Regions from separate parts of the Paenibacillus sp. FSL R5-0527 genome, predicted to be linked through region 2. Evidence: a T-box and tRNA genes for the amino acid it is inferred to sense, from the RefSeq annotation. Region 2 holds a T-box; the other regions hold tRNA genes.

Region 1 (9,554 bases), 600 kb from region 2:
GGCTGGTGTGTAGGCAAATCCGCACACCGTAAGGCTGGGCTGTGATGGGGAGGGAAAATTTACAGTACCGAAGGTCATGATCTCACACTGCCGAGAAAAGCCTCTAGCCAGGAGAAGGTGCCCGTACCGCAAACCGACACAGGTAGGCGAGAAGAGAATTCTAAGGCGCGCGGAAGAACTCTCGTTAAGGAACTCGGCAAAATGACCCCGTAACTTCGGGAGAAGGGGTGCCCCGGTAGAGTGAATAGCTCGAGGGGGCCGCAGTGAAAAGGCCCAAGCGACTGTTTAGCAAAAACACAGGTCTGTGCGAAGCCGCAAGGCGAAGTATACGGGCTGACGCCTGCCCGGTGCTGGAAGGTTAAGGGGAGCGGTTAGGGGTTAAACCCGAAGCTGTGAACCGAAGCCCCAGTAAACGGCGGCCGTAACTATAACGGTCCTAAGGTAGCGAAATTCCTTGTCAGGTAAATTCTGACCCGCACGAATGGCGTAACGACTTGGGCGCTGTCTCAACGAGAGATCCGGTGAAATTTTAATACCTGTGAAGATGCAGGTTACCCGCGACAAGACGGAAAGACCCCATGGAGCTTTACTGCAGCTTGATATTGGACTTTGATACGATTTGTACAGGATAGGTGGGAGCCTAGGAAGTGGGAGCGCAAGCTTCCATGGAGGCGACGTTGGGATACCACCCTGATCGTATCGGAGTTCTAACCCAGTACCGTAAGCCGGTACGGGGACCGTGTCAGGCGGGCAGTTTGACTGGGGCGGTCGCCTCCTAAAGAGTAACGGAGGCGCCCCAAGGTTCCCTCAGAATGGTTGGAAATCATTCGTAGAGTGCAAAGGCAAAAGGGAGCTTGACTGCGAGACTGACAAGTCGAGCAGGGACGAAAGTCGGGCTTAGTGATCCGGTGGTACCGCATGGAAGGGCCATCGCTCAACGGATAAAAGCTACCCTGGGGATAACAGGCTTATCTCCCCCAAGAGTCCACATCGACGGGGAGGTTTGGCACCTCGATGTCGGCTCATCGCATCCTGGGGCTGAAGTAGGTCCCAAGGGTTGGGCTGTTCGCCCATTAAAGCGGTACGCGAGCTGGGTTCAGAACGTCGTGAGACAGTTCGGTCCCTATCTGTCGTGGGCGCAGGAAATTTGAGAGGAGCTGTCCTTAGTACGAGAGGACCGGGATGGACGCACCGCTGGTGTACCAGTTGTTCCGCCAGGAGCACAGCTGGGTAGCTAAGTGCGGACGGGATAAGCGCTGAAAGCATCTAAGCGTGAAGCCCCCCTCAAGATGAGATTTCCCAATTAGTAAGACCCCTTGAAGACGACGAGGTTGATAGGCCTGAGGTGGAAGTGCAGCAATGCATGGAGCTGACAGGTACTAATCGGTCGAGGGCTTATCCAAACAAATACCCCGAAATGGAGTAGGGGAACTAAAACAGCAAATTTGTTTCGTATCCAGTTTTCAAGGATTAACACCTTGAAAATTTAATTAATGTTCCCTGATAGCTCAGTCGGTAGAGCACTCGACTGTTAATCGAGTTGTCACAGGTTCGAGTCCTGTTCGGGGAGTCATAGTCCCCAGAAAGTGTGGGTTTGCTTCTAAGCTTATACCGATTACTTTCTGGGGACCCCAAAACACGTGGAGAGGTGTCCGAGTTGGCCGAAGGAGCACGATTGGAAATCGTGTAGGCGTCACAAGCGTCTCGAGGGTTCGAATCCCTCTCTCTCCGCCATTAATCATATGGCCCGTTGGTCAAGGGGTTAAGACACCTCCCTTTCACGGAGGTAACAGGGGTTCGAATCCCCTACGGGTCACCACTTTCTTAATAGCTTCAAGCAGGGGTGAGAAACCCTATTAGGGGTTCGTCGGAGCATAGGCTTCGATAGGAATACTTCGCAGTCTCAAGCGAAGCGAGAGTATCCCCTACGGGTCATTGCTTTCTTAATATGTTTCAATTGGGGTTAAGAATCCCCCGAGAAGAGCTTTATTTACAGAAGTACTTGATTTGTTGCTATGTTATCTGGTACAATAAGATTTGTCTTTTCCATGGAGGCTTAGCTCAGCTGGGAGAGCATCTGCCTTACAAGCAGAGGGTCGGGGGTTCGATCCCCTCAGCCTCCACCATATTGTATTTTAACGACGCGGGGTGGAGCAGCCCGGTAGCTCGTCGGGCTCATAACCCGAAGGCCGCAGGTTCAAATCCTGCCCCCGCAATTAACTCCAAAATTAGTGATGAAAAGCTTAGGCTTGCTCGGATCGGTTTGTGGAGTTCGCAATTATCAGTGTGGAGCCGTGGTGTAGAGGCCTAACATGCCTGCCTGTCACGCAGGAGACCGCGGGTTCGAATCCCGTCGGCTCCGCCATTTATATCTAATTGCAAGGCTCGGTAGCTCAGTCGGTAGAGCAGAGGACTGAAAATCCTCGTGTCGGCGGTTCGATTCCGTCCCGAGCCACCATTAAAAAACGAAAATTAAAAGCCGGTGTAGCTCAATTGGTAGAGCAACTGACTTGTAATCAGTAGGTTGGGGGTTCAAGTCCTCTCGCCGGCACCACGTGGAGGCTTAGCGAAGTGGCCAAACGCAGCAGACTGTAAATCTGTTCTCTGACGAGTTCGGTGGTTCGAATCCATCAGCCTCCACCAGTTTTATCTAATAGGGGCATAGTTTAAAGGTAGAACAGCGGTCTCCAAAACCGTTAGTGTGGGTTCAATTCCTGCTGCCCCTGCCAGTTTTGAAACTTGAATAATATGGCGGTCGTGGCGAAGTGGTTAACGCACCGGATTGTGGCTCCGGCATTCGTGGGTTCGATCCCCATCGATCGCCCCATATTTTCAACTTTATTGGGGATTAGCCAAGCGGTAAGGCAACGGACTTTGACTCCGTCATGCATAGGTTCGAATCCTATATCCCCAGCCATTTATAAGCGGACGTGGCTCAGCGGTAGAGCATCGCCTTGCCAAGGCGAGGGTCGCGGGTTCGATTCCCGTCGTCCGCTCCATTTTTATCTTTGGCGCCATAGCCAAGTGGTAAGGCACAGCTCTGCAAAAGCTTTATCCCCAGTTCGAATCTGGGTGGCGCCTCCATTATTTTTACTTGCGGGAGTGGCGGAATCGGCAGACGCACAGGACTTAAAATCCTGCGGTAGGTGACTACCGTACCAGTTCAAGTCTGGTCTTCCGCACTTTGTATATATTTTATATTTGCCGGTGTGGCGGAATTGGCAGACGCGCGCGACTCAAAATCGTGAGGGAAACCGTGGAGGTTCGAGTCCTCTCACCGGCATATTCAAAATGATCAGCTCTTAAGAGGAGGATGCTCCTATCTTAAGAGCTTTTTTTGTATGATGAAAAAGAAGGGAAGGCGAAGTTGGGGAAGACTCAGAGTGATTTATGATTTTATTACCTGAATCTGTGTACGTGCTTTTGCTTATTATAATGAATTTTGAGATAAAAAGCCGTGAATAGCACCTCAAACCAAATAAGGTTGGGGTGCTATTCATTTTGTGGTTACGGGCGAAAAATCTGCGTGGGAGCTATGTTTTACCGAGGTTTGTGGAACGGTATGACAAGAAATAATGATTGACACCAATAATCGTTATAATTACAATTAAGTCATTAATCGTAATTATTACTATTAAAGAAGGGCGGCCGGAATTTTTGTGTCTTTGACCATGCCGGCCTAAAAAATTTATCGATGGAGGTAGATATGCGAATATTGGTAAGAAAGTTATTGGGGAGAAAGGCATTGCCAGCCCTAACGTACTTATTGGTTATGTTATTGCTCGTTACCGCTTGCAATTCCGGAACAACCGGGCATGAAAACGCGTCCGCGGACCCCAAAGATTTTACGGTCAAGGAGGAATTGGTTTTAGCGGTAGGAAAAGTGGATATCGGGATGTTCGACCCGAAGAAGGGCTGGGGAACGCACGCCCAGATTCGCCTGACTCACAGTTCGCTGCTAACCATTGATTCCGATCTGAACTTCATCGGAGATCTGGCCAAATCCTATTCCGTCAGCGCGGATGGATTAACGTGGACCTTTCCTCTCCGTGAAGACGTGAAATTTTCCAGTGGCGAACCTGTAACGGCCGAGGATGTCAAGTTTACATATGAAATGCTCAAGGAAGACGGTATAAAGTTTGATTTGTCTTTCGTCAAGTCGATCGAAATAGCGGACGGGAATACCATCCTCATTCATCTGAACGAGCCCCGTTCCACCTTTGTTAGCCAACTCACCGAAATCGGGATTGTTCCCAAGGCTCACTATAACGATCAATATTCCAACAATCCGATCGGTTCGGGACCCTATAAGGTCGTCCAATATAATGACGGCCAGCAGATCATTATGGAGTATAACCCGTATTGGTACGGGAAGGAGCCGCAATTCAAAAAATTGACGTTTCTGCTGCTGGAAGAGGACGCCGCCCTGGCCGCGGCGAAAGCCGGGCAAGCGGACATGGTCTATGTCCCGCCAACCTTTGCGGAACAACAAGTTCCAGGGATGACGCTTCGCACATTCGAAAGCATCGATTCCCGGGGAATCATGCTGCCCACCGTACCAAGCGGCGGCAAGGGAAAAACGAATGACAAAGAAGTGGAAGTCGGGAATGATGTGACCTCCGATCTGGCTATCCGCCAGGCGCTGAACATCGGGCTGGACCGCCAGAAACTGCTGGATGTGGCGCTGGGCGGGTACGGTCAAAAAGCATACTGCCTGTGCGATAATATGCCTTGGTTTAACGAAGAGACGGTTGTAGAAGACGGAGATATTGAAGCGGCGAAGCAAATTTTGGCCCGCGGAGGCTGGGCGGATGCCGATCAGGATGGCATTGTGGAAAAAGACGACCTGAAGGCGGAGTTCGACATGTACTACAGCTCCAGCGATCAGCTTCGCACCGACCTTTCGCTGGCCGTTGCCGACCAGGCCAAGGAATTTGGCATCAAGATCAATCTGATCGGCGCGACCTGGGATGAAATTTACGTCAAAGGCAAAACCGCCGCGGCAGCATGGGGAGGCGGAAGGCATCATCCTCACCAGTTGTATACGATGAATTCCTCCAAGGTTATCGACACGGGTTACAACAATATGTCCAACTATCGCAATGCCAAAGTTGATGAATATCTGGATCATGCGCTTACGGCAACCACGCAGGAGGAGGCCAATAAATACTGGAAGCTGGCGCAATGGGACGGACAGACAGGTTTCAGCGGAATCGGAGACGCCCCGATCGTTTGGCTGGTTCGCGTAGACCACTTGTATCTGGCCGATGAAAAGCTGGATCTCGGCAAACAGCCGGTTCACTCGCATGGTCATGAATGGGCGTTGTTCGGCAATATTACCGAATGGACATGGGGGAACCAGTCCGCTGCCGATGATCATATGTAAAGAAGGGGGATTCGCTTGATCAGAAGTATATCGATTCGTTGCATTCGCGTAGTAACCCTGCTGATTGGATTATCCATGTTGACCTTCTCCCTCGTCCAACTTTCGCCGATCGATCCCGTGAATGCTTATATCGGCGGAGACAGCTCGGCATCGCCGGAGCAAATCGAGAAGTTCAAAGCTTATTGGGGCGTCGACCAAAGTCCGGTAGAGAAGTATTTTTCCTGGGCGGGGGCGTTATTGCAAGGCAATTTCGGCACTTCTTTGCTGTATCGCAGCCCGGTCATCGATATTATTCAAAGCCGCTTTTTAACCTCGCTGGCGTTGATGGGAACGGCGTGGGTACTGTCCGGAGTGATCGGATATGCACTGGGCAGCATGGCCGCCATGAATCGCGGGAAGATGATTGACAGAGCGATCAAATGGTACAGCTACACGCTGGTGTCGACGCCGATTTTCTGGATGGGTCTCATCCTGATGATCGTTTTTGCGGTTTGGCTGCATTGGTTTCCCGTTGGTCTGGCTGTACCGGCGGGAGTTATGGAGAGCGAGGTGCGGTTCATCGACCGGCTGCATCACTTTGTTTTACCGGCGGTAACCTTAAGCATTTTGGGGGTAGCCAATGTCGCCATGCACACGCGTGAGAAAATGATCGACATCCTGAATTCGGAATACGTCGTGTTTGCCAGGGCCAGGGGAGAGAGCGGGTGGCAAATCTTCAAAAACCACGGCTTCCGCAACTCCATTCTTCCGGCGATTTCGCTTCAGTTTGCGTATTTTGGCGAGCTGTTTGGAGGTTCCATGCTTGCCGAGCAGGTATTCGCTTATCCCGGACTCGGCAGCACCTTAACGACGGCGGGGTTGAAGGGCGATCTTCCGCTGATGGTGGGCATCATTCTGATCAGTTCCTTGTTCGTTTTTGCCGGAAACCTGATCGCCGATGTACTGAACAATGTAATCGATCCCCGAACGAAGGAGGCGCGGTAATGCAGTCCGTACAAGAAGGATTTAATGCTCGCAAAAAAATGATCCGGATGCTCGTTGCCTCGATTGGTTTTCTGTTTGTGCTGCTGCTGCTCAGCTTTTTGCTGAGCGACGACAATCTTCGTTTGGGCGCAGGGGGCAAAAACCGGGCTCCAAGTATCAGTCACCTGTTTGGAACCGATTGGCTGGGAAGAGACATGTTCACACGGACGATCAAAGGCTTGCGTCTGTCGCTGACGATCGGCGCGTTTACTTCCTTGCTCAGTGTGGTGATTGCCGTAGTCATGGGGATTTGTGCGGCAACGTTCGGCAAAGCCGTGGATGCCGTCATTTCCTGGGTCATCGATTTGTTTATCGGCATGCCCCATCTTGTCTTTATGGTGCTCATTTGTTTTATTGCCGGCGGGGGCCTCTATGGCATCGTATTGGGGATTTCACTGACGCATTGGACAGCGCTGGCCAGAGTCGTCCGATCGGAGGTGCTCCAAATCAAAAATGCCGAATATATTCAAATCTCCAAAAGCTACGGGAAATCCCCTTGGTATATAGCCAGAAAGCATCTGCTGCCGGCGATTTTTCCGCAAATGATGATCGGCTTTCTGCTCATGTTTCCTCATGTAATCTTGCATGAAGCGGCACTGACCTTTTTGGGATTTGGCCTGTCTCCGCAAACGCCGGCTGTAGGCATTATTCTGTCGGAAGCGATGAACCATATTTCGACCGGAAAATGGTGGTTGGTCGTGTTTCCCGGCTTGCTGCTGGTCACGGTGATCAAAAGCTTTGACAGTATCGGCGAACAGTTCCGTATTTTGACGGAGCCGGTCAGTTCTCACGAATGAGCCGATGCTTCCGAAGCGAGTTTTGTACGAAGTTGATCAGGAAGCAACGCTCACAAAACTTTTAGGAGGCTAGCATGGGAGACGCTGAGAAGAACGTTTTGTTGAAGGTGGAGGATTTGTCGATTGGATTTTCACAATATTTGAAGGGGACACACAAGCGAATCATTCGTCCCATAGCGAATATGCATGTGGAAATTGGCGAGGGGGAAATCGTGGCGGTTGTCGGAGCTAGCGGCTCCGGCAAAAGCTTGCTGGCTCACGCCGTGTTGGGGATACTGCCCGGGAATGCGATCTGCAGCGGGAAAATGTTGTATAGAGGGGAAGAACTGACGGAAGAAAGAAAGAAGCGCCTGAGAGGGAGTGAAATTTCGTTCATTCCGCAATCCGTCAATTATCTCGATCCGCTGATGCGCGTAGGGCGGCAGGTTCAGATCGGACTTGACCGGAAAATTGCAAAGAAAAAGCAAGAAGAATTGTTTGTGCAATACGGACTGCAAGAAAGGGATGGGCGTCTTTTTCCGTTTGAATTGTCGGGAGGCATGCTGCGCAGGGTGCTGTTTGCCACAAGCGTCCGGGAAGGGATCAAGCTGGTCATTGCCGATGAACCTACGCCGGGAATCCATCCGCAGGCGCTTTCCGAAATCTTGCGGCAATTGAAGCAATTCGCGGCCGATGGGGCAGGGGTGATGCTGATTACCCATGATATCGTGTCTGCGCTGGAAATCGCGGATCGGGTGGCGGTTCTCAAGGACGGAACGACGATAGAAATTTCGGATGCGGCGGCATTTGCCGGTAACGGGGAGCTTCTCCAGTCCGAATATACGCGCCGGTTATGGAGGGCTTTGCCGCAGAATGATTTCGATCCGGAATGGAAGGAAAGGGGAGTTGGGGAAGCTTGGCTTTAGTTGGAGAGAATCTGGGCTACTATTATCGGAAAGATCACTGCATACTGCAGGACATAAACATCACGATTGCCCCGGGTGAAGTGCTGGGATTGTCGGGCTACAGCGGATGCGGCAAAACAACGCTGGCCCGAATGCTCGCCGGTTATGTTCCGCCGCGCGCCGGCCGCGTTATGCTGGACGGGAGGCCGCTTGCGCGGCGCTCTTTTCGTCCGGTGCAATTGATTTATCAGCACCCGGAAAAGGCGATTAATCCAAAGTGGCGAATGAAGGATGTGTTGAACGAATCCTATACCCCCTCCCCGGAGATTCTCGAGGCTTTTGAAATCCGCAAGGAGTGGCTGGACCGCTGGCCGCTTGAGCTGTCGGGAGGCGAGAAGCAGCGTTTTTGCATTGTTCGCGCGCTCCATCATGATACCCAATATATTATTGCCGATGAGATGACCACTATGCTGGATGCCATTACACAGGCACAAATTTGGCGCGCGTTTTTGAACATTTGCCAAAGCCGGTCCATCGGCGTCGTTGTGGTCAGCCATGAGGAGAGCCTGCTTCATCGGTTGTGCGACCGCGTATACAAAGTAGGGCAGCATTAAAATCAGGAACTCCGTTATTGGGGCATTCCGAGGTAATTCGGAGCGATTGACATAAAGGAGAAGAGCAAGTAAAATAATTAAATCGTAATAATTACGAATAGAAGGAGATGTTTTTAAATGAGAGTTGTTATTACCTTGGCGTGCACCGAAACGGGAGACCGCAATTACACGACCACCAAAAATAAGAAGACGCACCCCGAACGCATGGAATTGCGCAAATACTGCCCTAGGCTAAGAAAATACACGCTGCACCGCGAAACGCGCTAGGAGGGTTTATATGTTGGCTGAACAAACATCAAAGAAAATTCCGGTCACGGTTCTAAGCGGTTATCTGGGATCCGGGAAAACGACCTTGTTAAATCATGTTTTGCATAACAAGGATGGATTGAAGGTAGCCGTTATTGTCAATGACATGAGCGAAGTTAATGTGGACGCCAATCTCGTAAAATCGGGGAACGCATTGTCAAGAACGGAAGAAAAGCTGGTGGAGATGTCCAATGGCTGCATCTGCTGCACGCTGCGGGACGATTTGCTGCGCGAGGTGCAGAAGCTGGCCGGCGAGGGGCGCTTTGATTACATTCTGATCGAATCGTCGGGTATCAGCGAACCCATCCCGGTGGCGCAAACCTTTACTTATGCCAATCCGGATTTGGACATCGATTTAACCGCCCTGGCCCGATTGGATACGATGGTTACTGTCGTTGATGCCAACCGCTTCTGGCACGACTTCGCATCGGGGGAAAGCTTGCTTGACCGTAATCAGGCGGTGGGAGAAACCGACTATAGAGATATTGTAGATCTTTTGATCGATCAGATTGAAACCTGCGATGTTTTGCTGTTGAACAAGTGC
Region 2 (9,554 bases):
GTGAGCACCGGAAATGTTTCCGCGAGGAAACATGCTTCGGAAGCATATGCTTAGGCCCGGCCGAATTCAAGATTCGATGCCGAATACGCTCCATGTTCTTGCTTCGTGATCAAAAACTGACTTTTTAAACTTCCTCATGAAGTACGCGAATACCGAAATCCGCCAGCATGTTTACTAGCAAAGATAAAGGTAAACCAACGACATTAAAGTAGCATCCCTCAATGCCGGTCACGATCGTGGCCCCCAGGCCTTGAATGGCGTAAGCCCCGGCTTTGTCCAGACCTTCCCCGCTACGGGCGTAGGCTTGGATCTCCGCTTCGGTCAACGCCTTCATCGTCACCAGGGTCGAACGGTATTCGACCTTCCTTCTGCCGGTTAAACCGTCCACGCAAGCCACGCCGGTAAATACGGTATGGCTGCGGCCCTGCAGGGAATGCAGCATCTCGGCCGCCTCGGCTTCATCCTTGGGCTTGCCAAGAACAGCCCCGTCGCGGACGACGATCGTGTCACTTCCGACAATCACCGCATCCCGTTCGGACGATTCCAGCGCATGATAAACCGCATCCGCCTTTCGGCCGGCAAGCTCCATAACGATTTGCTCCGGAGCCCATTCCGGCGGCGTCGATTCGTCCGCATGGCTGGGTACGACTTGAAACGGGATTTGCAAGGAAGAGATCAATTCACGCCTGCGGGGTGATGTGGAAGCGAGAATAATCCGGCGTAATTGTGCGGTTTCCAATAGCGGACTCTCCTTCAAGGTTTCACAGGGCGGGGACAATCGACAACTTCCCGTTGTCAACCTCGCCATTTTTTGACACTTCCTTATTATAAGATTATTTCATGCTCAATACAAACAGAAAAAAGGCAGGGGAAAGTATTTCCATCCCTCGCCTCGAAAATGCTTCAGCGGTTCTCCCCAGGGTTTACGCCGTGAATGATAACCTGTTCCGCCATGATGAAGCGCATCATCTCGTTTTGCACTTCCCAAAGCAGCGTTTTCGCTCCGCTTTTATTGAATTCTCCCAGGGCTTCGACCGCCCCGTTCATCGCCTTTTCCATCTCCCCGGCATAAGTTTCCAGAGCCGCCGGCCATTTGCCCCGCACCGCGGCCGCGCTCTCAGTCCAGGATTGGTGCATGCGGCCCAATTGCCTAACCTCCTCGTCGCTAAGCGGCTGCGGACTCGCTTCGCTCAGCAAGGATGCCGACGCGGTGCTCAGCAAACGCACGAGCTCGGCGCTTTGCGCCATATACCCTTCGAGCGCTTCCCGGTCGCCCGCAAACTCCGCGCTGGCTGTAGCGGGCAGAGCCACCTCATGCAAAATCAGGTGTACGCCGGCAGCTTTCAATTGGCCGCTCAGCAGTTTGGATTGTTCCCGGTCCGTCGATACGCCCGCGTAGACCCTCTTCTCATCAACCGTATCGCGCGCGGCCGCCAGCCCGGAAGCCTGCAGTTCCTCCTGCGCCAGCTGCACCCCTTGGGCCGTGCTGAACACCCCGTATTGGAGAAAATAATACGTCTGCTCCGGAAGCGCAAAGCTGATCCGAGGAAGCGATTCCTCTATTTTCTCTTCCTCCGCTCCGGTTTGGGCCATCGCCGGAACGCTGGCCGTCTGATCGGCCGCGCTTTGCTCCGGCGTGCCGATCCCTGGCAGCGGGAGCTGCATTTCCTGGTTAAACAGGGACAATACGACATAGCCGAATAAAGCGCCGGTAATGATCGCTCCGGTTAAGGAGCCCGCCACCTTCCAGCCGGACGATCTTGGGGGGCGGGTGTAATAGGGCGTGTCCTCATACCGAGGGCCCCATGGATCGTCACCGTCTTCCCGTATGTTGTATGGCTCCGCCGCCTCTCCTCGCTCAAAATCGTCCGCTTCCCTCAGCAAATCGCCCTTGGCCCGCCCCCCCGGAAAAACCGTCAATCCCATGCCGGTATGATCGGTAAAAGGGTCGCCCCACGAATCCACGGTCTCCACCGCGCGGTATCGGGCAGGTCTCTCCGGCGGTACGACCTCGGGTTCTTTGTCCCATAGCGCATCCTCTGTCGGCGCATCTTCTGTTAACGTATCCCTTGTTGGCATATCTCTTGTTGGCATATCTCTTGTTGGCGTATCTATTGCCGGGAGTTCAACCGTATGCCGCCACGCGGCCCCATCGGTTTTTGCATTGTCTTGATCCGGGAGTACGGCACGAACCTCCCGCCCGTTTTGGTCAAACCGGAATGTCATTTTCGCTTTGTTCACGGTCCGCACGCTCCTTGTCCATTCATCTATCCTACTTTATGAGAAAAGAAAGAATGATATGCCTTGGAGTTTGCTAAGACCTCCGTGGATCAAGTCAAGAAAAACCGCCGCCGATAATTCTTTGTCCGAAGAGTGTTTGACGTTTCGGCACGAGGCGGTGCTCTCATTGTATTGATGCCGAATAAATAGCTCCAAAAAGCCAGTTAGCCTGAGAATCTACTGCGAAAAAAATAGGAGCAAAAAATGCCGTTATTCCGGCGATATCAGTCATCTGAGAAATAGTGGGGATTTTTATCGCTATTTCCCTCGTGGCAAGAAAATTCCCGCTTTCCGGACCATTCTCAACCATTCACAGGAAAATAAGTACATAAATTGTCCTTATTCCAGCGATACCAGTACATTTGGGAGAAATAGAAGCATTTTATGCCGCTATATTCCCTCGTCGCAAAGAAATACCCGTTTTTCGGTCCATTTATTAGGAAATAAGGACACAAAATGCCGCTAATGGAGATAACATGCCTGGCCCCGCACAATAAGTATATAAAATGCCGCTATTTTGATGGCCGACGGTCGATCGTTCCAGTAAGCTCATTCCAGCAATTCCATAATGTAAAAATGCTCCCCTAAGGGAGCACTTCTAGTGTTTTACGGTATTGCATGATGTTCCGCTTGGCCCAGCTTGGCCGTTAGCTGGACAATCCTTTGGCCAGCTCGTAGCCAACCTTATAAATATCCCCGGCGCCCATCGTGAGCACCAGATCGCCGGGTTGCAGCCGGCCCTGCAGATCCTCAAGCACGTCCTGCTTCGTCGGCAGGTAGCGGGCACCGGAGTTGCTGTTCTCCTTGATCAATTCCACCAGCTTCGCGGAATGCACCCCTTCAATCTGCTTCTCCCCGGCCGGGGAGTAGATGTCGGTGATGATCACTTCATCCGCGTCGCCAAACGCCCGGCTGAACGCATCGAGCAGGAAGAAGGTCCGCGTATAGCGCTGCGGCTGAAAGACGGCGATAATCCGTTTGCCCGTCGCTTTGGCCGCCGCGATCGTGGCCTGAATCTCCGTTGGATGGTGGGCGTAATCGTCGATGATGAGGATGCCGTCCATTTCCCCCAGCACCTGAAAACGCCGCTTCGCCCCATGGAATTTCTGCAGCGCCTCGGTAATATCCGCGAACGGAATCCCCGCTTCCAGGCAGACGATGATTGTAGCCATCGCATTATACGCATTATGCCGGCCAGGAACGGACAATTCGACCGTGCCCAACTCCTCGCTGCCGCGTCTCATCTTGAACGTGACACAGCGATCGCCCAGCTCAATGTCATGGGCCGAATAATCGCAGTCCGTTTCGATGCCGTAAGTGATCATGCCGCACGAAAGGCTTGGCATCAGCTCCTGCACATTCCGGTCATCGCCGCAAACGACCGCCCTGCCTCCCGGTTTGATCTGGTTCAGAAATTGAACATATGCTTCCTTAAGACGGCCGAAATCGCCGCCGTAATTTTCCAAATGGTCGGCCTCAATGTTGGTCACAACGCCAATCCAAGGATGATACTGCAGGAAGGAGCCATCGCTCTCGTCCGCTTCGGCGACGACGAACTTGCCCTGCCCCGCTTTGGCGTTCGTACCGACATCCATCAGTTCGCCGCCGATAATGTAAGTGGGGTCCGCCCCGCAACTCTCCATCACCAGCGCAATCATCGACGAGGTCGTCGTTTTGCCGTGCGTCCCGGCAACCGCGATCCCGCTCCGTTCATTCAGCAGCCGGGCGAGCATTTGCGAGCGATGCAGGATCGGGATTCCCTGCTCCTGCGCTTCGACCCGCTCCACGTTGTCCTGCGGCAGCGCCGTCGAGTAGACGACCAGGTCTGCTCCGTGCACCTGCTCGGCCGTATGGCCGATATAGATTTTCGCTCCTTTGGCGGCGAGCTTCTCCGTTAACTCCTGGGCTGCGACATCCGATCCGGTGACGGTATAGCCCATTTCCAGCATGACGCGGGCAATGGCGCTCATACCATAGCCGCCGATGCCGATAAAATGTACATGTTGTTCCGTAGTATTTAACAAAATGGTCACCAGCCTTTTTCAGAATCGGTTTGATGCAAAAGGGCCGCCCGCACGTCCGAAATCAAATACAACGTGCCCGTCACTACCCCAAGATCCTCCCGTTCCGTCCGTGACTCCAAAAGCGAAAGGGCCTTTTTCCAGTCACGTTCCACGATGATTTCCAACTCCGCTTTCGCTTCCGATCCCTTAAGTTCGGTCACGAGCTCATTTAACGCGTCGGCATCCATTTTTCGGCGAAAATCGGGCTCGGTCAGAATAAGCGTATCCACTATTGGTAATATATGCTTGAAGTAGCCGAGATGATGCTTGTTGGCTAACATCCCCATCATCATATGCAGCTTGCGGTAGCGGTAAACTTCCGGAAGGCTTTTCGCCAGCGCCTCCGCGCCTTCCGGATTATGGGCTCCATCCAGCACGATGCGCGGCTCTTCCTTTACCAGCTCAAGACGTCCCGCCCAAAAAGCGGTGCGAAAGCCGTCCAACAGCGGCTCGTCTTCCAAAATGAAGGCCAGGTACTGCCGCAGCACTTCGAGGACCATCATCACCCCGGCCGCATTTTTGCATTGATGCTCCCCCTGCATGCCGATGGCGATGTCCAGCTCGCGAAATGGGCCGCAGAAACGCACGGTTTGCGCAGCCGCCTCGACATCCAGACGCTCAAACTTGAACTGTTCGCCAAGCAAATATAGATTCGCCCGCTTGCCAAGGGCCGTTTCCCTCAGCACGGCAATCGCTTCCGGCTGCTCCACGCAGCTTACCACCGGAACCCCGGGTTTGATGATGCCCGCCTTCTCGCGGGCGATCTGCTCGATGGTATCGCCAAGCACGTCCATATGATCATAACCGATATTCGTAATCAGCGAAACAATCGGCGTGACGATATTGGTAACATCCATCCTTCCCCCAAGGCCGGTCTCCCATACCACGACATCAGGATAACAGACCTCGGCGAAATAAAGGATCGCAATGGCCGTGCTGACCTCAAACATCGTCGGCGAGCCGAGCTCGGTTTCGGCAATTTCCCGCACGAGCGGCAACACCCGGCGCGCCAGCTCAAGGAGCGTCTCTTCGGGAATATCCGCTTCGTCATATTGAAAACGGTTCGTAAATTTCGTGATATAAGGGGACGTAAACGTCCCGACATGGTATCCGCATTCGCGCAGCGTCCGGGTGAGAAAAGCGCAGGACGAACCTTTGCCGTTTGTCCCGGCGACATGTATAAATTTCAGTCTCCGCTCGGGATTTCCCAAACGCTCCATCATCAGCTCGATGCGTTCCAGTCCCGGGCGGATTCCGAACGGAATCAGCCCGTTTATCCAGTCGACCGCTTCTTCATAGCTGCCCAGCGCAAGCGGCCGTATATCTTCGTCTGTAAGATCCCCCATGGTCTTCACCTTCATTTTGAATTAGTTTGCCTATATAAGCTGAACGAACTATTGATTGTACGGATCAGGGCAGCCGTGTGAAATGTTCTTACGATCGCTGCCCGCCCCAGATTTCTATGATTAAGTAGATTCATACATAGTAGAAATCTGGTCACAAAGGCGACCACTGCCGTTTCTAGAATCATTTCACACTCTTGCCTAACCTTCACATTTCATTAGTTCAACTTATATAGCCCTAGCCCTTCAGTTCCTCGATCCGGGCCAGCACCTTATCGCGTTTTTCGGCATAATCGGCCATTTTGGCGCGTTCCTCTTCGATGACTTTTGCCGGCGCTTTGGATACGAACCCTTCGTTGGCGAGCTTCTTCTCCACCCGTTCCACTTCCTTGTTCAGGTGATCGAGCTCTTTGTTCAAACGTTCGATTTCCTGCTGAATATCAATCAGCCCGGACAGCGGCAAATACAGGTCTGCTCCGGTCACGACGGCGGTCATCGCCTTGCCGGGTACGGCCGCGGTCAAGGACGCTTCGTATTCCGAAGTGTTGCAGAACCGGCGGATATAATGTTCGTTGCGGGCGATCACTTCGAGCGTTTCGGAACTGCCGGGCTTAACCACAAGTTCGATCTTTTTGCTCATCGGCACGTTCACTTCGGCGCGGATATTGCGCACGGCGCGAATGATGTCGATCAGCAGATTCATTTCTTGAACGGCGTCCGGAGCTTCCAGAGCCGGATCGTACTCAGGCCATGCAGCCAGCGTAATCGTCTCGCCTTTATGCGGCAAATGCTGCCATATTTCCTCGGAAATAAACGGCATGAACGGATGGATCATCCGCAGCGTACGATCCAGCACAAAGGCCAGCACGCCTTGCGTTTTCCGCTTAGCCGCGGCATCTTCGCCGTAAAGGGACAGCTTGGCGAATTCGATGTACCAGTCGCAAAGATCGTCCCAAATAAAATTATACAGCAGGCGTCCGGTTTCCCCGAACTCGTATGCATCGATCAAACGGGTAATCTCTTTGGCCGTCTCGTTGAAACGGTGCAAAATCCAGCGATCGGCCGTCGCCAATTCTCCGCTGATATCGATATCTTCGTAAGCCACGCCGTCCAGATTCATCAAAGCGAACCGGGAGGCGTTCCAGATTTTGTTCGCGAAATTGCGCGCCTGTTCGACGCGTTCCCAACGGAAGCGCAAATCCTGCCCCGGCGTGCTGCTTGTCGAAATCATGTAGCGCATCGCATCCGCGCCGTATTTCTCGATCACTTCGAGCGGATCGACGCCGTTGCCCAGCGATTTGGACATTTTCCGCCCTTCGCTGTCGCGCACGAGCCCGTGAATAAGCACGTCCTTAAACGGAATTTCGCCTTTAAATTCGAGCGACGTAAAAATCATCCGCGCTACCCAGAAATAGATGATGTCGTATCCGGTCACAAGCACATCGGTCGGGAAATACCGCTTCAGGTCCTCGCTGGATTCGTCCGGCCAGCCCAGCGTCGAAAACGGCCACAAGGCCGAGCTGAACCACGTGTCGAGCACGTCCTCGTCCTGCTTCAGATCGTCGCGGCCAAGTTTGGCGCGGGCTTCCTCCTCGCTGCGGGCCACGACCATCTCGCCCGTCGCCTCGCAGTACCAGGCCGGAATCCGGTGCCCCCACCACAGCTGACGGGAAATACACCAGTCGCGTACGTTTTCGATCCAGTGCAAATAAATTTTTTCGAAGCGGTCCGGTACGAAATTGACGCCTTTCCCGGATTTTTGCGCGGCGATGGCCGCTTCCGCGAGAGGTTTCATTTTCACGAACCACTGCGTCGACAAATACGGCTCGACCACCGCGCCCGTACGTTCGCTGTGTCCGACCTGATGCACGTGATCCTCGATTTTGACGAGAACGCCGAGTTCCTGCAAGTCCTTAACGATTTGCTTGCGGCATTCGCTGCGGTCCAGCCCCTGGTATTTGCCGGCTTCCCCATTCATCGTGCCGCTTTCGTCCATGACGCTTATTTGCGGCAGATTATGGCGGAGACCTACCTCGAAGTCGTTCGGGTCATGCGCCGGTGTAATTTTAACCGCGCCGCTGCCGAACTCCTTCTCGACATATTCATCCGCGATAATCGGGATTTCCCGGCCGACGATCGGCAGGCGCAGCGTTTTGCCGACCAGCTGCCGGTACCGTTCGTCCTCCGGATGGACCGCTACGGCCGTATCGCCGAGCATCGTCTCCGGACGCGTAGTCGCTACGGTGATGAAGCCGCTGCCGTCGCTGAGCGGATACTGCAGGTGATATAGGTGTCCGTTAACTTCTTTATATTCAACCTCGATGTCGGACAGCGCGGTGCGCGCGGCCGGATCCCAGTTGATGATATATTTGCCGCGGTAGATCAAGCCTTTTTCGTACAGCTTCACGAACACTTCGCGAACTGCTTGGGAAAGCCCCTCGTCCAGTGTAAAGCGCTCGCGCGAATAGTCAAGCGAAAAGCCCATTTTCGCCCATTGCTCGTGGATCGTGGCGGCGTATTGGTCCTTCCATTCCCAGACGCGTTCCAGGAACTTCTCGCGCCCCAAATCGTAACGGCTGACGCCTTGCTCGCGTAGTTTTTGCTCCACTTTCGTTTGCGTGGCGATCCCCGCATGGTCCGATCCCGGCAGCCATAATGCGTCATAACCCTGCATCCGTTTTGTCCGGATCAAAATATCCTGCAGCGTGAAATCCAGCGCATGGCCGATATGCAGCATGCCGGTCACGTTTGGCGGCGGGATTACGATCGTGTACGGCTGCGCGTCCTGACGCTGGCCGGCTTTGAAAAAGCCCCCCTCCATCCAATAACGGTACCACTTCTGTTCGGCCGATTTCGGGTCGTACGTCGTTGGCATTTCCGTTTGACTTTGTTGACCTTGGTTTTCCGTCATACCATTCAACCTCCGTTACAAATAAGCATCGCCTTCGCTTGCCGAAGATAATCCGCGTCCCATGAGACCGCGAGTATTCCCGGCAGCTTCCTGCAAAGCGCCCTTTGCGGCGGGACCTCGCTTTCTTCGGACCTTCGCCGCAAAAAACAAAAAAAGCCTTTCGTCTCAAAGGACGAAAGGCTTTACTTTCGCGGTACCACCTTTGTTTCGCGGCATTCAACCTTCCTTCGCCGGCCCCATTGATCCGGCAAAAAAGTTGACTCCGCGACACTCAAGCAGATAACGGCTGCTACCGGTCCGTTCTAACGGCTATCTCCGCTCAAACGGACGACTCCCGGGCGACTTCGGCCAGCTAACATCCTGCGGAATCTTTCAGCGTGTGGGTTCCGCTCTCTGAAGGGTTCACTGCCCTACTCTTCCCATTCCAAGTCGTTGACGCAATCATTTTGCTTGAATCTATATTATCATAACTTGGAAACCCGCGGGAGTCAATATTTAGCCCTGCATAACGGATCAAACGCCTACGGAATGTACAAAATTTGCCCTTCGGCCAAGTGGTTTTCGGACAGGCGATTGTACAACTGCAGTTCGCGGGAGCTCAGGTGATAGCGCTCAGCGATGTCATCCAGCGTTTCTTCCCGCTGTACGATCACCAGCTTGACCTTGCGGAACGGGGTTTGTTCCTCGCCTCCGTGAACAAAAAGATTTTTCCACAAGAGCTCCTCGCCATCGCCAATCTCCGCCTCGTCAGACGCCGCCGGGGAATACGCCGCTTGCGACTGCAGATCGTTCTGCGGCCGCGAAGAAATCAGTTTCTTGAGGCCAAAAGGCTCGCTTTCTTTTTCTTCGGTGCTTTTTTTGCTGCCTAGCGCGATCTTCAGTTCTTTTTTCTCCTCCTGGTGCTGCAGCAAAGAATTTTCCGCTTCGGCCTGCGCCAGACTTTCCGACAACACGTTT
Region 3 (9,554 bases), 760 kb from region 2:
AGAGCACTGATTGGGTGCGGGGCCCGCAAGGGTTACCAAGCTCAGTCAAACTCCGAATGCCATAGACTGATTCACCGGGAGTCAGACAGTGAGTGCTAAGATCCATTGTCAAAAGGGAAACAGCCCAGACCATCAGCTAAGGTCCCCAAGTGTGTGTTAAGTGGGAAAGGATGTGGAGTTGCACAGACAACCAGGATGTTGGCTTAGAAGCAGCCACCATTTAAAGAGTGCGTAATAGCTCACTGGTCGAGTGACTCTGCGCCGAAAATGTAACGGGGCTAAACACACCACCGAAGCTATGGCTTGATCGTAAGATCAGGGGTAGGGGAGCGTTGTATGTAGGTTGAAGGTGTACCGTAAGGAGCGCTGGACTTCATACAAGTGAGAATGCCGGTATGAGTAACGAAAAGATCAGTGAGAATCTGATCCGCCGAAAGCCTAAGGGTTCCTGAGGAAGGTTCGTCCGCTCAGGGTAAGTCGGGACCTAAGGCGAGGCCGAAAGGCGTAGTCGAAGGACAACAGGCTCTAATTCCTGTACCACCATAATCCGCTACGAGCGATGGGGTGACGCAGGAGGGTAGTGACGCGGGGCGATGGAATGCCCCGTCCAAGCAGTGAGGCTGGTGTGTAGGCAAATCCGCACACCGTAAGGCTGGGCTGTGATGGGGAGGGAAAATTTACAGTACCGAAGGTCATGATCTCACACTGCCGAGAAAAGCCTCTAGCCAGGAGAAGGTGCCCGTACCGCAAACCGACACAGGTAGGCGAGAAGAGAATTCTAAGGCGCGCGGAAGAACTCTCGTTAAGGAACTCGGCAAAATGACCCCGTAACTTCGGGAGAAGGGGTGCCCCGGTAGAGTGAATAGCTCGAGGGGGCCGCAGTGAAAAGGCCCAAGCGACTGTTTAGCAAAAACACAGGTCTGTGCGAAGCCGCAAGGCGAAGTATACGGGCTGACGCCTGCCCGGTGCTGGAAGGTTAAGGGGAGCGGTTAGGGGTTAAACCCGAAGCTGTGAACCGAAGCCCCAGTAAACGGCGGCCGTAACTATAACGGTCCTAAGGTAGCGAAATTCCTTGTCAGGTAAATTCTGACCCGCACGAATGGCGTAACGACTTGGGCGCTGTCTCAACGAGAGATCCGGTGAAATTTTAATACCTGTGAAGATGCAGGTTACCCGCGACAAGACGGAAAGACCCCATGGAGCTTTACTGCAGCTTGATATTGGACTTTGATACGATTTGTACAGGATAGGTGGGAGCCTAGGAAGTGGGAGCGCAAGCTTCCATGGAGGCGACGTTGGGATACCACCCTGATCGTATCGGAGTTCTAACCCAGTACCGTAAGCCGGTACGGGGACCGTGTCAGGCGGGCAGTTTGACTGGGGCGGTCGCCTCCTAAAGAGTAACGGAGGCGCCCCAAGGTTCCCTCAGAATGGTTGGAAATCATTCGCAGAGTGCAAAGGCAAAAGGGAGCTTGACTGCGAGACTGACAAGTCGAGCAGGGACGAAAGTCGGGCTTAGTGATCCGGTGGTACCGCATGGAAGGGCCATCGCTCAACGGATAAAAGCTACCCTGGGGATAACAGGCTTATCTCCCCCAAGAGTCCACATCGACGGGGAGGTTTGGCACCTCGATGTCGGCTCATCGCATCCTGGGGCTGAAGTAGGTCCCAAGGGTTGGGCTGTTCGCCCATTAAAGCGGTACGCGAGCTGGGTTCAGAACGTCGTGAGACAGTTCGGTCCCTATCTGTCGTGGGCGCAGGAAATTTGAGAGGAGCTGTCCTTAGTACGAGAGGACCGGGATGGACGCACCGCTGGTGTACCAGTTGTTCCGCCAGGAGCACAGCTGGGTAGCTAAGTGCGGACGGGATAAGCGCTGAAAGCATCTAAGCGTGAAGCCCCCCTCAAGATGAGATTTCCCAATTAGTAAGACCCCTTGAAGACGACGAGGTTGATAGGCCTGAGGTGGAAGTGCAGCAATGCATGGAGCTGACAGGTACTAATCGGTCGAGGGCTTATCCAAACAAATACCCCGAAATGGAGTAGGGGAACTAAAACAGCAAATTTGTTTCGTATCCAGTTTTCAAGGATTAACCTTGAATCGTTTGGTGGCGATGGCGGAGGGGTTCCACGCGTACCCATCCCGAACACGACCGTTAAGCCCTCCAGCGCCGATGGTACTTGGACCGAAGGGTCCTGGGAGAGTAGGACGCCGCCAAGCAATGTTCCCTGATAGCTCAGTCGGTAGAGCACTCGACTGTTAATCGAGTTGTCACAGGTTCGAGTCCTGTTCGGGGAGCCATTTGCTCTCATAGCTCAGTAGGTAGAGTGCATCCATGGTAAGGATGAGGTCACCGGTTCGATCCCGGTTGAGAGCTTTTTACATAAGGCCCGTTGGTCAAGGGGTTAAGACACCTCCCTTTCACGGAGGTAACAGGGGTTCGAATCCCCTACGGGTCATTGCTTCCTTCATTACCTCAAAGTAGGGTGAGAAACCCTTATAGGGGTTCGACGGAGCATGAGCTTCGTTAGGAATACTTCGCAGTCTCTCGCGAAGCGAGAGTATCCCCTACGGGTCACCATACATACGGAGGCTTAGCTCAGCTGGGAGAGCATCTGCCTTACAAGCAGAGGGTCGGGGGTTCGATCCCCTCAGCCTTCACCATTGTTAATGGGGATTAGCCAAGCGGTAAGGCAACGGACTTTGACTCCGTCATGCATAGGTTCGAATCCTATATCCCCAGCCATTTTGGGTATGAGCCATTAGCTCAGTTGGTAGAGCACCTGACTTTTAATCAGGGTGTCGAAGGTTCGAGTCCTTCATGGCTCACCAGTTTCCTCAAGTTAACGAGGGAAATGATGATTACGCGCGTGTGGCGGAATTGGCAGACGCACTAGACTTAGGATCTAGCGTCTTTGACGTGGGGGTTCAAGTCCCTCCACGCGCACCAGATTATGCGGACGTGGCTCAGCGGTAGAGCATCGCCTTGCCAAGGCGAGGGTCGCGGGTTCGATTCCCGTCGTCCGCTCCATAATTTGCGCCCTTAGCTCAGCTGGATAGAGCGTTAGACTACGAATCTAAAGGTCAGGAGTTCGAATCTCTTAGGGCGCGCCATTTTAACAAAATAAATGTTTGGCATAAAGATTGGCCAACATATCTCGGGACGTAGCTCAGCTTGGTAGAGCACCTGGTTTGGGACCAGGGGGTCGCATGTTCGAATCGTGTCGTCCCGACCATTAAAGTTTTGGGTGTTATGCGGGTGTAGTTCAATGGTAGAACTCCAGCCTTCCAAGCTGGTAGCGTGGGTTCGATTCCCATCACCCGCTCCATATATAACAGCAACATCATCGGAAGATGATGTTTTTTGTTATAGATATCGGAATAATCATTTTGAAAGTTGGCCTCATGATAACTGTAGCTTATTGAACAAAAAATTTATTTATATTCTTGTATTTTATTGCTTTACCGTGTTAAGGTAAGTAATGGTTGCTTAAACGGGACGTCGCAACGCACTGTCTTGGTCCCCGGCTGCGGGTGGAAAGTTCTTCCTTTAGAGGATTGCGCTGTAGTGAGTGTATTAGCCCTATCATGCATAAATATGAAATGATTAATTTTTCATTTTAAACATGATTTATTTTAAATATAATGGTGCACATAATCTTGAGGCTGCTGTATCTTATTAGTGAATATGAATATTTACTCAATGTTAAGTTTGTAATCCAACCGTCTCACCGCGAAATCTTACAAATTAGGTGAAGATTTTCGGGGGAGATTATTGTATTATGTTAAGAAAGCTTTAGAAAAGACGGAATAGGGATGAAATGGGGGAGAAACATGACTGAACTAACGGTTACCGCAGGCACAAGCAACTCAAACAACCTGCTCCGGCGCGACATTCGTTTTTTGGGCAATATTCTAGGAGAGGTCCTGGTACATCAGGGCGGTAACGAGCTCTTGGATATTGTCGAGAAGATTCGTGAAGCCAGTAAATCGCTGCGGGCTGTATTTTTACCCGAATTGCATGATGAGTTTAAGGAAATGATCAATTCTCTTGAACCCGGAATTCGTCACCAAGTTATCCGTGCTTTTGCCATTTACTTTCAGCTCGTCAATATTGCCGAGCAGAATCATCGGATTCGCCGCAAGCGGGATTACGAACGTTCGGCCGGAGAAGCCGTTCAATCGGGAACGATCGAGGCCGCCATTAAAGGCCTGAAGGAACAGGGTTTCACTTATGTCGAAGTTAAGGAAATCATGGAGGGTATGTCCCTGGAGCTTGTGATGACGGCACACCCTACCGAAGCGATGCGGCGGGCGATCTTGGATATTCACAAACGGATTGCCGACGATGTCATGCAGCTCGATAATCCTACCCTTACGTTCCGCGAGCGTGAACAGCTTAGAGAGAAGCTGCTAAATGAAGTGATCACGCTTTGGCAAACCGATGAGCTGCGCGATCGTAAGCCCACGGTGCTCGATGAGGTCAGAAACGGGATGTACTATTTTCATGAGACGCTGTTTCATGTGCTTCCCGAAGTATATCAGGAACTGGAACGCAGCCTGACCAAATACTATCCGGAGCATTATTGGCACGTGCCCGCTTACCTGCGCTTTGGTTCGTGGATCGGCGGCGACCGGGACGGCAACCCGTCCGTTACCGCGGACGTGACCTGGCAAACGCTGCGGATGCAGCGGAAGCTGGCCGTGCGCGAGTATCAGCACATTTTGAGCGATTTGTTCAAGCATCTGAGCTTCTGCACCACGATCATCGACGTGACCGACGAGCTGATGGCCTCCATTCAACGCGACCGGCTTCAGGTAAAGCTGCAAAAAACGCAGCAATGGAACAACGAGAAGGAGCCCTATCGCATTAAACTGACTTACATGGTGGAGAAACTGCACAATCTGCTGGACGACGCGAAAAAGGACACTCCGGAGCGCTACGCCAACGTGAGCGAGTTTATCGAGGACTTGAAAATCATCGACCGCAGTCTGCGCCACCATTATGCGGACTATGTAGCCGATACGCATCTTAAAAAGCTGATCCGCCAGGTGGAGCTGTTCGGCTTCCACACGGCGACCCTGGACGTTCGCCAGCACAGCAAAGAGCACGAGAACGCCATGACGGAAATCTTGGCGAACATGAATATCGTGCCGAACTATTCCGAACTGGAGGAAGAGGAGAAGGTCAAGCTGTTGGAAAAACTGCTGAACGATCCTCGTCCGTTGACGTCGCCTTATCAGGATTACAGCGAAAGCACCAATGAATGCCTGGAAGTATACCGTGCGATATACCGTGCGCAACAAGAGTACGGAAAGCAATGTATTACCAGCTACCTGATCAGTATGACGGAAGCGGCCAGCGATATTCTCGAAGTTATGGTTTTTGCCAAAGAAGTCGGATTGTTCCATAAGGAAGCGGACGGCAGCGTAACCTGCACACTGCAATCCGTGCCGCTGTTTGAGACGATCGATGATCTGCATGCCGCGCCGGGCATCATGAATCAGTTGTTCACCATGCCGATCTATCGGCAATCGGTGGCGGCGATGAATGATCTGCAGGAAATTATGCTGGGATACTCCGACAGCAACAAGGACGGCGGCGTGGTCACGGCCAACTGGGAGCTGCGCGTCGCGATGAAGCAAATTACGGCGACGGCCAACCAATACGGAGTTAAGCTGAAGTTTTTCCACGGCCGCGGAGGCGCGCTTGGCCGCGGGGGCATGCCGCTGAACCGCAGCATTCTGGTACAGCCGCCGGAAACGATCGGAGGAGGCATCAAGATCACCGAGCAGGGTGAAGTGCTCTCGTCGCGTTATTCTTTGCGAGGCATCGCCTACCGCAGTCTGGAGCAGGCTACCTCCGCATTGATCGAGGCCAACAAGCTTGCCAAGCTGCGTCAGAAGTGCAACCCCGAGGAAGAGCGCTGGGAAGAAATCATGGCCGGCATCTCGGAGACTTCGCTGAGCAAATACCAGGATCTCGTGTTCCGCGAACCGAATTTCCTGAAGTTTTTCCGGGAATCTACGCCGCTTGTCGAGATCGGCGAACTGAATATCGGCTCGCGCCCGTCCAAACGCAAAAACAGCGACCGGTTTGAGGATCTCCGGGCGATTCCTTGGGTATTTGCCTGGACGCAAAGCCGCTATCTATTCCCGGCTTGGTATGCCGCCGGCACCGGACTGATGAATTTTTATCAGAACAAAGAAGAAAATCTGAAAATACTGCAGGAAATGTATCAGCACTTCTCGTTTTTCCGCTCCGTGATCGATACGCTGCAGTTCGCCTTGATTAAGGCGGACTTGGTAATCGCACAGGAATACGCCAATATGTGTTCCGATTCGGAAGCGAAGGAGCGGGTCTTTGGTCAGATCGAAGAAGAATTCCGGTTGACGCGGGAGATGGTCCTGAAGATCGCCGGCATCTCCGAAATTCTCGACAATGTCCCGGGGCTTCAGGAATCGATCCGCCTGCGGAATCCTTACGTTGATCCGCTGAGTTACCTACAGGTTCAACTGCTGGCCGAGCTGCGCTCGGTTCGCGAGCAAGGCGAGGATGACGCGCACCTGCTGCGCGAAGTTCTGCTTACCATTAACGGCATTGCCGCAGGGCTCCGGAATACGGGCTGATACGAACTTAAACGCTGCATTTCATCATATGCCGGTCCTTTGGTAAAAGGGCCGGCTTTTTGATTGGCTTCTATTGCATTTTGCTGGCAGTTGCATTAACATTTGAATGAAGTACAGGCAGGGAATAGATTTAAGCCCGTCCATGGATCTGGGGGAAAATACGGTGGTAGATCATTTCGACGCAAGGCTGGTGAAGCTGGCCCGGAAAGGGGATCAGGGAGCCTTTGCCGAACTCGTTGATTTATATAAGGATAAACTGTTTCATCTGGGCTACAGGATGTTGTCGAACCGGCACGAAGCGGAGGATGTCGTGCAGGAGACGTTTTTAAGGGTTCACAAAAACTGGAGCCGTTACGATGATAAACAGAAATTTTCGACATGGATATACCGCATTGCGACGAATCTTTGTATCGACCGGTTGCGCAAGCGGAAACCGAGTTACTATCTCGATGCCGAAATGAACGACCAGGAAGGTATGGACGGTTATACGCTGATTCCCGGTGACGACAAAACGCCGGAAACGGAATATCTGCTTTCGGAAACGCAGCGGACGATTCATCAAGCCATAGCGGGATTGCCGGCGAAATATAAGTCCGTCATTATTTTAAGATACCTGCAGGAAATGTCGCTCCAGGAAATCAGCGAAGTGCTGGACATGCCGGTAACGACGGTCAAGACGCGGGTTCACCGGGGACGCGAGTTTCTGCGAAAAAAGCTGGAGCACAAAGTGCTTTAAAACCGCGGTTAATTTTGCCGATATTTTTTTATGAAACGAAATTGTTTGCACTACGTAATGTAATGGTAGGACGAATAGGTTCCGGGGATCCGCCGGGATTTTCCGCATACGCATAGATTGATACTGAAAGGATTGGCTGATATGGAATGCAAGCAAGCCTCCTCATTAATGCATGATTATTTGGACGGCGAATTGAGCCGCGACGAAGCCCTAGCGTTGAAGCAACATATGCAAACCTGTCCGGTATGCCAGGAGCGGTTCAAAGAATTGGAGCAAACCGAAATGATGCTGTTTGCGACCATCAAGCACACGAGCCTTTCGGCGCCCGATGAGTTGGTCAACAGGATCATCAGCCAGATCCCGAATCAGCCGAAACAGCAGGCCTGGATCAAGTGGATCAAGCGGCACCCGGCTTTGACCGCGGCTGCCATGTTTCTGCTGGTGATGCTGTTCAGCGCCGTCTCTTTTTGGGATACCGATGATCAACTCGTAGTCAAAGGGACTAATCTCGATCAGGTGATCATCCATGGCGACACGGTGACGGTACCCGACAACTCAAAAATCGCCGGGAACTTGACGATAGAAAACGGCAAGGCCGAAATCTATGGTGAAGTTGAAGGCAATTTAACCGTCATTGACGGTACGTTTTATCAGGCTTCTACCGCGCATATTTCCGGTCAGGTCAAAGAAATCGATCGGGCACTGGATTGGATCTGGTATAGGATTACCAATACGTTCACGGAAGTCGCCTATAGGTAAACGTTTGGCTGGATGCAAATTTTTGGCGCCTCCCCTCGGGAAAACGGCGCTTTTTTTATTTTCGCTCAATCAGGAAAATAATGTAATTCATTACGAAAAGCGCCTATTTTTTCCCGGACGCTTGCATCTCACATGTGAACGTTATAACCTAGTAGTTAGGGGAAACTTATAGAGACAAGCATCCAATGCTGTAAATAATCGTTTCCTTATCAGCGGGCGAAGGATGCCCGTCAGGAACAGTCCCGGGGGTTGCATCATGAGTTATTTTTCGAATATGACTTGGCAGGACACCATCAAGGATGTCATCGATATCCTCATCGTTACCTACATCATTTACCAACTGATCTTGCTTGTGCGGGGAACGCGGGCCGTTCAACTGCTCAAGGGGATTCTCGTTCTGGTGGTTATTTGGGCGGTAAGCACGTGGTTTGATTTATATACGCTGAAATGGCTCATGAACCAAATGTTTACGTTCGGCGTGCTGGCGATCTTCATTATTTTCCAGCCGGAATTAAGGCGCGCGCTGGAGCAGCTCGGTAGAGGCAAGCTATTTGGCCGCAGTTCGGCCGATGAGGAACAATTCGGTAAAGAAATCGGCGAGATTATTAAAGCCGTTAATTATTTATCACGTAGAAAAATCGGGGCGTTGATCGTCTTTGAACGGGATACGGGGCTCAATGAATATACCGAATCCGGGATTCCGATGCAATCGCTCATCTCTTCGCAGCTGCTGATCAATATTTTTATCCCGAATACGCCGCTGCATGATGGAGCGGTCATTATTCAGGGTCATAAAATATCGGCCGCGGCCTGCTATTTGCCGTTGTCGGAAAACCCGTTCATCAGCAAAGAACTGGGCACCCGGCACCGTGCGGCGATCGGGATCAGCGAAGTCGGCGATGCCGTTTCGATCGTCGTGTCCGAAGAGACCGGTCAAATTTCCCTGGCGATCAACGGCCAAGTCGTGCGCGATATAAATGAGGAGTCGTTGATTTCCAAGCTTTACGAAGAGCTTGGGCCGGATTCAAGCGCCAACGAAAAGCGCAGACCTTTCCGTAGAAGGAAGGAGGCCGGCAAAAATGGATAAGTGGCTGACCCACAACAACTTTGCTAAGGTTTTGGCCCTGGTCGTCAGCATTATTTTATGGGCGATGGTTCATTTGGACAGCGGAACGCCCGTCGATTCGACGACGCTGGTGCAGCCTAAAATCATCGATAACGTGAATATAGAAGTTACCGGATTGAACGATGAGAAGTATGTGTTGTATGACCTCGAACCGACTAAGGTGCGTATGGAGGTTAAAGGAAAACGCATTGATTTAACGACGAGTTTTTCCGATTATAAAGTGAAATTGAATTTGAAAAACGTGGGTCCGGGGACGTTTACGCTTCCTTTGACCTATGAGCTTCCTCCCGGCGTGCAGCTGGTG

The links. The T-box of region 2 lies ahead of NYE69_RS27790 (valine--tRNA ligase). A T-box ahead of a tRNA ligase gene usually reads a tRNA of that ligase, here a tRNA-Val.
Region 1: it has a tRNA-Val gene. The T-box ahead of NYE69_RS27790 (valine--tRNA ligase) is inferred to sense a tRNA for this amino acid. The anticodon was not compared.
Region 3: it has a tRNA-Val gene. The T-box ahead of NYE69_RS27790 (valine--tRNA ligase) is inferred to sense a tRNA for this amino acid. The anticodon was not compared.

The regions. Positions count from the first base shown of each region.
Region 1 covers NZ_JBBOYI010000001.1:6,813,301-6,822,854, reverse strand. The annotation lists rRNA gene NYE69_RS30815 (23S ribosomal RNA) at 1-1,403, shown strand, start outside; tRNA gene NYE69_RS30810 (tRNA-Asn) at 1,498-1,570, shown strand; tRNA gene NYE69_RS30805 (tRNA-Ser) at 1,643-1,734, shown strand; tRNA gene NYE69_RS30800 (tRNA-Glu) at 1,745-1,819, shown strand; tRNA gene NYE69_RS30795 (tRNA-Val) at 2,051-2,126, shown strand; tRNA gene NYE69_RS30790 (tRNA-Met) at 2,143-2,216, shown strand; tRNA gene NYE69_RS30785 (tRNA-Asp) at 2,289-2,365, shown strand; tRNA gene NYE69_RS30780 (tRNA-Phe) at 2,383-2,458, shown strand; tRNA gene NYE69_RS30775 (tRNA-Thr) at 2,479-2,554, shown strand; tRNA gene NYE69_RS30770 (tRNA-Tyr) at 2,558-2,643, shown strand; tRNA gene NYE69_RS30765 (tRNA-Trp) at 2,656-2,729, shown strand; tRNA gene NYE69_RS30760 (tRNA-His) at 2,752-2,827, shown strand; tRNA gene NYE69_RS30755 (tRNA-Gln) at 2,843-2,917, shown strand; tRNA gene NYE69_RS30750 (tRNA-Gly) at 2,925-2,999, shown strand; tRNA gene NYE69_RS30745 (tRNA-Cys) at 3,011-3,084, shown strand; tRNA gene NYE69_RS30740 (tRNA-Leu) at 3,097-3,182, shown strand; tRNA gene NYE69_RS30735 (tRNA-Leu) at 3,204-3,283, shown strand; gene NYE69_RS30730 (ABC transporter substrate-binding protein) at 3,746-5,386, shown strand; gene NYE69_RS30725 (ABC transporter permease) at 5,402-6,370, shown strand; gene NYE69_RS30720 (ABC transporter permease) at 6,370-7,206, shown strand; gene NYE69_RS30715 (ATP-binding cassette domain-containing protein) at 7,281-8,111, shown strand; gene NYE69_RS30710 (ABC transporter ATP-binding protein) at 8,102-8,704, shown strand; gene rpmG (50S ribosomal protein L33) at 8,822-8,971, shown strand; gene NYE69_RS30700 (GTP-binding protein) at 8,982-9,554, shown strand, end outside.
Region 2 covers NZ_JBBOYI010000001.1:6,208,906-6,218,459, forward strand. The annotation lists gene NYE69_RS27770 (Maf family protein) at 125-739, opposite strand; gene NYE69_RS27775 (SPOR domain-containing protein) at 904-2,241, opposite strand; gene murC (UDP-N-acetylmuramate--L-alanine ligase) at 2,928-4,250, opposite strand; gene NYE69_RS27785 (bifunctional folylpolyglutamate synthase/dihydrofolate synthase) at 4,310-5,689, opposite strand; gene NYE69_RS27790 (valine--tRNA ligase) at 5,925-8,597, opposite strand; T-box leader at 8,763-9,033, opposite strand; gene NYE69_RS27795 (LysM peptidoglycan-binding domain-containing protein) at 9,119-9,554, opposite strand, start outside.
Region 3 covers NZ_JBBOYI010000001.1:6,970,001-6,979,554, reverse strand. The annotation lists rRNA gene NYE69_RS31540 (23S ribosomal RNA) at 1-2,021, shown strand, start outside; rRNA gene rrf (5S ribosomal RNA) at 2,103-2,219, shown strand; tRNA gene NYE69_RS31530 (tRNA-Asn) at 2,225-2,300, shown strand; tRNA gene NYE69_RS31525 (tRNA-Thr) at 2,304-2,376, shown strand; tRNA gene NYE69_RS31520 (tRNA-Glu) at 2,387-2,458, shown strand; tRNA gene NYE69_RS31515 (tRNA-Val) at 2,588-2,663, shown strand; tRNA gene NYE69_RS31510 (tRNA-Gln) at 2,671-2,745, shown strand; tRNA gene NYE69_RS31505 (tRNA-Lys) at 2,756-2,831, shown strand; tRNA gene NYE69_RS31500 (tRNA-Leu) at 2,866-2,949, shown strand; tRNA gene NYE69_RS31495 (tRNA-Gly) at 2,956-3,030, shown strand; tRNA gene NYE69_RS31490 (tRNA-Arg) at 3,037-3,113, shown strand; tRNA gene NYE69_RS31485 (tRNA-Pro) at 3,159-3,235, shown strand; tRNA gene NYE69_RS31480 (tRNA-Gly) at 3,255-3,328, shown strand; gene ppc (phosphoenolpyruvate carboxylase) at 3,834-6,629, shown strand; gene sigW (RNA polymerase sigma factor SigW) at 6,793-7,365, shown strand; gene NYE69_RS31465 (zf-HC2 domain-containing protein) at 7,507-8,124, shown strand; gene cdaA (diadenylate cyclase CdaA) at 8,381-9,211, shown strand; gene NYE69_RS31455 (CdaR family protein) at 9,204-9,554, shown strand, end outside.